Tsuneonella mangrovi: one gene and its partner. The protein of the gene in region 2 interacts with the protein of the main gene of each other region in a pairwise test. Links are inferred from orthologs where the notes say so. Each region holds a gene or a part of one and is shown on either strand. Other genes may lie near its edges. The genes, in order: CJO11_RS00375 and accC.

What was found.
Region 1: the proteins of accC (region 2) and CJO11_RS00375 interact in binary tests that used the Escherichia coli proteins (3 or more experiments, as listed by UniProt). The link is inferred for Tsuneonella mangrovi from one-to-one orthologs.

What each region holds. Positions count from the first base shown.
Region 1 is NZ_CP022889.1:76,919-80,038, reverse strand. Bases 284-3,084 are described here. They hold CJO11_RS00375 (PLP-dependent cysteine synthase family protein), read left to right. Parts: upstream 284-1,119; coding sequence 1,120-2,049; downstream 2,050-3,084. Other genes in these bases: CJO11_RS00365 (hypothetical protein), read right to left, coding at 2,981-3,084; CJO11_RS00370 (hypothetical protein), read left to right, coding at 2,193-2,933; CJO11_RS00380 (hypothetical protein), read left to right, coding at 787-990; CJO11_RS00385 (MaoC family dehydratase), read left to right, coding at 284-693. In the rest of the region: redox-regulated ATPase YchF, read left to right, coding at 1-138; more of CJO11_RS00385, read left to right, coding at 229-283; more of CJO11_RS00365, read right to left, coding at 3,085-3,120. UniProt on the Escherichia coli protein: Two cysteine synthase enzymes are found. Both catalyze the same reaction. Cysteine synthase B can also use thiosulfate in place of sulfide to give cysteine thiosulfonate as a product.
Region 2 is NZ_CP022889.1:2,626,995-2,630,205, forward strand. Bases 251-3,142 are described here. They hold accC (acetyl-CoA carboxylase biotin carboxylase subunit), read right to left. Parts: upstream 2,424-3,142; coding sequence 1,077-2,423; downstream 251-1,076. Other genes in these bases: CJO11_RS12790 (Lrp/AsnC family transcriptional regulator), read left to right, coding at 253-717; CJO11_RS12795 (hypothetical protein), read right to left, coding at 757-1,002; accB (acetyl-CoA carboxylase biotin carboxyl carrier protein), read right to left, coding at 2,440-2,937; CJO11_RS12810 (type II 3-dehydroquinate dehydratase), read right to left, coding at 3,034-3,142. Outside these bases: more of CJO11_RS12810, read right to left, coding at 3,143-3,211. UniProt on the Escherichia coli protein: This protein is a component of the acetyl coenzyme A carboxylase complex; first, biotin carboxylase catalyzes the carboxylation of the carrier protein and then the transcarboxylase transfers the carboxyl group to form malonyl-CoA.

The DNA of each region.
Region 1 (3,120 bases), 2.6 Mb from region 2 along the record:
GCGGAAACCATCGCCTACGACGACTACGTCGCGCTCGGCGGTGAAAGCGGTGCGCGCGAAGCGGGCAAGCTGCGCCAGGAAGGCAAGGAATACCTCGTGCAGGACGGCGACGTGATGCTGTTCAAGTTCAACGTCTGACGCATTGAACGGGAGCCTTACAATAACGTCAGGTTCGGCGTGGACGGTATTCGCTTACTTGTTGCAATGAATGGATCGAGCAGGGGGAATATGGATTATTACGAAGATCTCGTCGTCGGCAGGAAGAGCTCCTACGGCCACTACGAAGTGACCCGCGAAGAGGTTCTCGAATTTGCAGCCAAATACGATCCGCAACCGTTCCACCTGAGCGACGAAGCCGCCGCCAAGACCCATTTCGGGCGTATCTCCGCCAGCGGCTGGCATACCTGCGCAATGACCATGGCGATGATGGTCGCGAACATGAAGGAAAACCGGCAGGCCGGGCTCGGCTCTCCGGGAATGGATGAGCTGTACTGGCTCAAGCCGGTCTATCCCGGCGACACCCTGCGGGTGGAGAGCGAGCTGCTCGAAAAGCGCCGCAGCAAGTCGCGCCGCGAGATGGGCATCATGAAGTCGCGCAACACCGTGTTCAACCAGCATGGCGAACCGGTAATGACGATGATCGCCAACGGCCTGATCGCGGTGCGCGATCCCGGGGCGCCGATAGAGGATTAGCGGCAGACAGGCAGACAGGTCTGTCTCGATTGTCCGATCCCGCCGTTTCTGGTAAAAGGGAGACCGTTCAAAACATCGCGTGGGAGACGATTGATGTTTAGAAACGGCGATGAAGTCCACATTGAAACCTCCGAAGCGCGCGGTGCCGATACGCCGGGCGTAATGCGCTACGTCCTCTTGGTCGGCCTGGCGCTGGTGATCCTGTTTCTGTCGGTCGTCTGGATCAGCGGAGCGCTGTCGCTGCGCACGCCAAACGGCGATCCGGTGACCGCGGAGGAATACGCGCTCGGCGGCTGAATCGCTCAAGCCGAGGTTCGCGTCGGGTGGGGACGCCGCCGGTCGGCGCGCGCGACATTTCTTGCAACATTTCGATCCCGGAACTAAGTCGACCTGCAACGGCATCGACCTTCCTGGGGGACGGCGTCAATGCATCAGAGCGTAATCGAACTGATCGGCAACACGCCGCTTATCCAGCTCCGCAAGGTTGTTTCGCCACACCACGCGCGGGTTCTGGTCAAGCTCGAAGCAGCCAATCCGACGGGCAGCATGAAGGACCGTGCGGCGCTGGCCATCATCCGTTGTGCCGCTGAGGATGGACGGCTCGAACCGGGCGACACGATCGTCGAATGCACCAGCGGTAGCACGGGGACCTCGCTTGCCAGCGTTGCCATCGCGCTCGGCTACAAATGCCTGCTGGTCTCGTCCGACGCATTCAGTTCGGAAAAGCTCGATCACATGCGTGCGCTGGGAGCCGAGCTCCAGCTCATCAAAAGCGACAACAAGAACATCACTTCAGAACTTGTCGAAAAACTCATCGAGACTTCGCGTCAACTCAGCCTGAAGCCGGGCCATTTCTGGGCCGATCAGTTCAACAATACCGACGTATTGAAGGGCTATGCCAAGCTTGGCGACGAGATCTGGGAACAAACCGGCGGCAATGTAACCGCATTTGTCCAAGCGGTCGGAACGAGCGGATCGCTGCGTGGTACGGCAGAATCGCTGCGCCGACATACAAGCGACATCAGGATCGTGGCGGTCGAGCCTGCCGAGTCAGCAGTACTTTCGGGCGGCCCGTCGGGCGACAACCACATCGAAGGGATCGGTATGGGATTCGTTGTGCCGCTTTGGAGACCGGACATCGTCGACGAGATCATTCCCGTTCCGGTCGCCGATGCAATGTCCATGGCTCGACGCCTCGCGCGGGAGGAAGGCTTGTTCGGTGGCGCATCGTCGGGAGCGAACGTTGTGGCCGCCCTCAAGCTGGCCGAACGCCTTGGACCGGATGCGACCGTGGTGACCCTGATGTGCGATACCGGCATCAAGTACCTAAGCACGGAGGTTTACGGCCTGCATTGATTTTTCGGCGATTGCGCTCGCAACCTTTCCCGTTGGCGGATGACCGAATGTGGGCGCGTTCTTGCTTGGCGGAGGTGACCGGAATGGCAACAGAGTCCGACGAACGCATAGGCCGGTCCGAAAGCACGAACCGGGGCGCAGGTTTGCGAAGTCGTGAATATCTCTGGCTGGCGGTGGCATGCGCGGCGATTGCCATCATAGGGTTCGCGCCAACCTACTGGCTGCAGCTTCCGGCAGGCACCTTCAACGGTCCGCCACTGCTGCAGATACATGGAGTGCTCAGCACGGCTTGGGTGCTCTTCCTGATCATGCAGGCATGGCTCGGCTCGCAAGGCAGGATGCGCAGCCACCGCAGTTGGGGGCTGGCGGGCATTTCTTTCGCATCGTTGGTCGTGGTGATCGGCTACGTTACCGCGATTTCGAGCCTGTCCCACCGGCTCGCTCAGGGCGGCGGTAACGAAGCCCGCGCTTTCCTGACGACACCACTATCGGCGATGACCCTCTTCGCTATCTTTACCGGCGCAGCGATCGCCTGCGTGAACTGCCCCGAATTGCACAAGCGGCTGATGTTGGCAGGTACGATTTCGCTGATCGATGCGGCGGCTGCGCGGTTCGCCTTCCTGATGGCCGCAGGATTTGCCCCGGGGCTACGCCCGGGAACGGCTCCCCTCCCTCCCGAAGCCATGCCCACAGTCGTCGGCCTACTGCTTCAGCTGCTGGTTGTGGCCGGAATGATCGCCGACAAGCGCCGACGCGGGTCGGTCCACCCGGCGTGGACCATTGCGCTCGTCGTGGCGGTTGCGACGCTGGTCCTCAAGATCCCGATCTCTCACACCGAAACCTGGTATGCATTTGCGGATTGGACGACGCGGATCGCGGGTTAACCCGGATTTAGGGCGATCGCCTGTTTCGAACTTGGCTTACTTCGCTTCTATGATCCGCATTGCGCCATGCCTTGCGCTTCAAAGACCGAGCGGCCCTGTCCGTCGCGCAGCACGAAAACGGCCGGATAGTTGTGCGATTCCGGATCGGTGCCCGAGCTCTGGTTTTCCGCAATATCGAGCGTGAAAC
Region 2 (3,211 bases):
GGCTTGCTTAAAACTCTCCAAATGGGCCCACGGGCCCTGCGCTGAATCGGCGGCGGCGCTCGCGCGCCTTCGCACGGGTGCTTCTAACAGGCCCACGAACCTGCGGAATCGGCAGTGCGGGCTGCGTTGCAAAGCGGGACAATTGCTGGCAGAAACAATAATATTAGCCGCAAGGGCGATTCTGCGCGGCAATCGTTGCTTTGCTGGGTGCAGGCCGCAAAGCTGGATAGGGTTTCCTGCGGGGGCACGGCAATGGCCAACCTGGACGATATCGACCGCAAATTGCTCTCCGAACTGCAGAGCGAAGGGCGGGTGACCAATGTCGAGCTCGCTACCCGCGTCGGCCTGACTGCTCCGCCATGCCTGCGCCGAGTGCGCGCGCTGGAGGAAGACGGGGTCATCCGCGGGTATCACGCCGATCTCGACGCGTCGAAGCTGGGTTTTGCGATCACGGTGTTCGCGATGGTCAGCCTCAAGAGCCAGGCAGAAAATTCACTGCGCGAATTCGAGGCCGCGATGCGCGACTTGCCCGAAGTGCGTGAAGTGCACATGCTCAACGGCGAAATCGACTTCATCCTCAAGGTCGTCAGCCGCGACCTGCAGAGCTTCCAGGAATTCCTCACCAGCAAGCTGACGCCCGCGCCCAACGTGGAAAGCGTCAAAACTTCGCTGACGATCCGCACGGCGAAGCACGAACCGGGCGTGCCGCTGGAATAGGTAATCGCGCGGGAATCCGCGGCCGAAGCGATCCCCAAATCAGCCGAATAGCCGCTTCAGCATTCCGCGATCTCCGCGATCGGGTCGGCTCTCGCCGGACAATCCGAGCAGGAAATCGCCGAGCACTGCTGCCTGCTTCTTGGTCATCAGGACGCGGGTGACGTCGGGCGAGTGGTTCTTCGCGTCTTCGGGTGTCCGCACGCTTTCGACGCACAGCAGCACCCTGTTGCCGAGGTCCTGGTGCGTCCAGCCGACCAGCGCTCCGTGGTTTTCCATGATTCGCATCCCCCTCAAGCGGGGAATTGTGCGCCGAGTATGACAAGAGTGCAATTGGAGCGTCAGGGGTACCCCTTAACCGATCAACCCCGCTCCTTGAGCCACTCTTCGAGCCACTTGATCGAATAGTCGCCGCTCAACACATCAGGCTGCCGGAGCAGTTCCTGGTGCAAAGGAATCGAGGTCTTCACCCCTTGTACCACCATCTCCTCCAGCGCGCGCTTGAGGCGCATGATGCACCCTTCGCGCGTGCGGCCGTAAACGATCAGCTTGGCGATCATCGAATCGTAATAGGGAGGTATGCGGTAGCCTGCGTAAAGCCCTGAATCGACGCGCACATGCATCCCGCCCGGGGCATGGTAGTAATCCACCAGGCCGGGGCTAGGGGCGAAGGTGAACGGGTCTTCGGCGTTGATCCGGCACTCGATCGCGTGGCCGGTGAAGCGCAGTTCGTCCTGTTCGACCGACAGCGGCTTGCCGTCGGCGACGCGGATCTGCTCGCGCACCAGGTCGACCCCGGTGATCGCTTCGGTCACCGGGTGTTCCACCTGCAGGCGGGTGTTCATTTCGATGAAGTAGAACCCGCCGTCTTCCCACAGGAACTCGATCGTGCCTGCCCCGCGATAACCCATGTCGGCCATCGCCTTGGCGCAGATGCCCCCCATCCGCGCGCGCTCTTCGGGTGTGATGACGGGGGAGGGGGCTTCCTCGAGCACCTTCTGGTGGCGGCGCTGGAGCGAACAGTCGCGCTCGCCCAGATGAATCGCGTTGCCTTCGCCGTCGCCGAACACCTGGAATTCGATGTGGCGCGGGTTGCCAAGGTACTTTTCGATATAGACCGTGGCATCGCCGAACGCGGCCTTGGCCTCGCTGCCCGCCTGCTTCATCAGCGTTTCGAGCGTATCCTCGCTCTCGCATACCTTCATCCCTCGGCCACCGCCACCGCTGGCAGCCTTGATGATCACCGGATAGCCGATTTCGGCGGCGATTTTCTTCGCTTCCTCGACATCAGATACAGCGCCATCGCTGCCAGGCACGAGCGGCAGGCCCAGCGCGCCAGCGGTGCGCTTGGCTTCCACCTTGTCGCCCATCGTGCGGATGTGTTCGGGCTTGGGTCCGATCCACTTGAGCCCGTGCGCCTCGACGATTTCGGCGAACTTGGCGTTTTCGGACAGGAAACCGTAGCCCGGGTGGACCGCATCGGCATCGGAGATTTCCGCAGCTGATATGATCGCCGCGACGTTGAGATAGCTGTCGGCGGCGGGCGGCGGGCCGATGCACACCGCGTGGTCTGCCAGCCGCACGTGCATCGCATCGGCATCGGCGGTGGAATGGACCGCGACCGTCTCGATCCCCATTTCGTGCGCCGCGCGGTGGATGCGCAGCGCAATTTCGCCGCGATTGGCAATCAGGATACGCGAAATAGCCATGTGAGCGCCTGGCCCCTCAGCCGATGACGACGAGCGGCTGGTCGAATTCGACCGGCTGCGCGTTCTCGACCAGGATCGCCTGGATCGTGCCGGCCTTGTCGGCGGTGATCGGATTCATCACTTTCATCGCTTCGACGATCAGCACGGTATCGCCTTGCTTAACGCTGTCACCGACCGTCACGAACGGTGCGGCGCCCGGTTCGGCCGAGAGATAGACCGTGCCGACCATCGGCGACTTGAGCGCGCCAACCACTTCGGCCGGTGCCGCCGCAGCCGGTTCGGGCGCGGCGGGAGCGGTAGTCGCCGGGGCGGGAGCCGCTGCCGGTGCCGGCATTGCGACAGGGGCAGCCATAGCCGCCACGCCGCCGCGCGCCACACGCACCTTGCGGTCGCCGTCTTCGACTTCGATTTCGGTGAGTCCGGTCTCGGCGAGCAGCTCTGCCAGCTCGCGCACCAGCTTGGTATCGACGTTCATGCCCCGCGTACGCGAAGGCGAGCCCTTGGTTTCGGCCATTGTGTGCCTCTTGTTGCGTCCGCCGCCCGCCTATTCGCAAGCGCGCGGGCTGGCAAGGGGTGGCCGTCGATTGCGGCCAGAGTGGGGCAGGCCCCTCTAGAGCGCGGCTGCCTTCTCGAGAGCGACGATATAGCTCCGCGCGCCGAGACCCTTCACCTCATCGACTGCCGCCATTCCGACATAGGAAATATGCCGGAATTTCTCGCGCGTCGCCGGATCCGACAGGTGGACCTCGATCACCGGGGTCTTGATCGATCGGATCGCATCGAGCAGT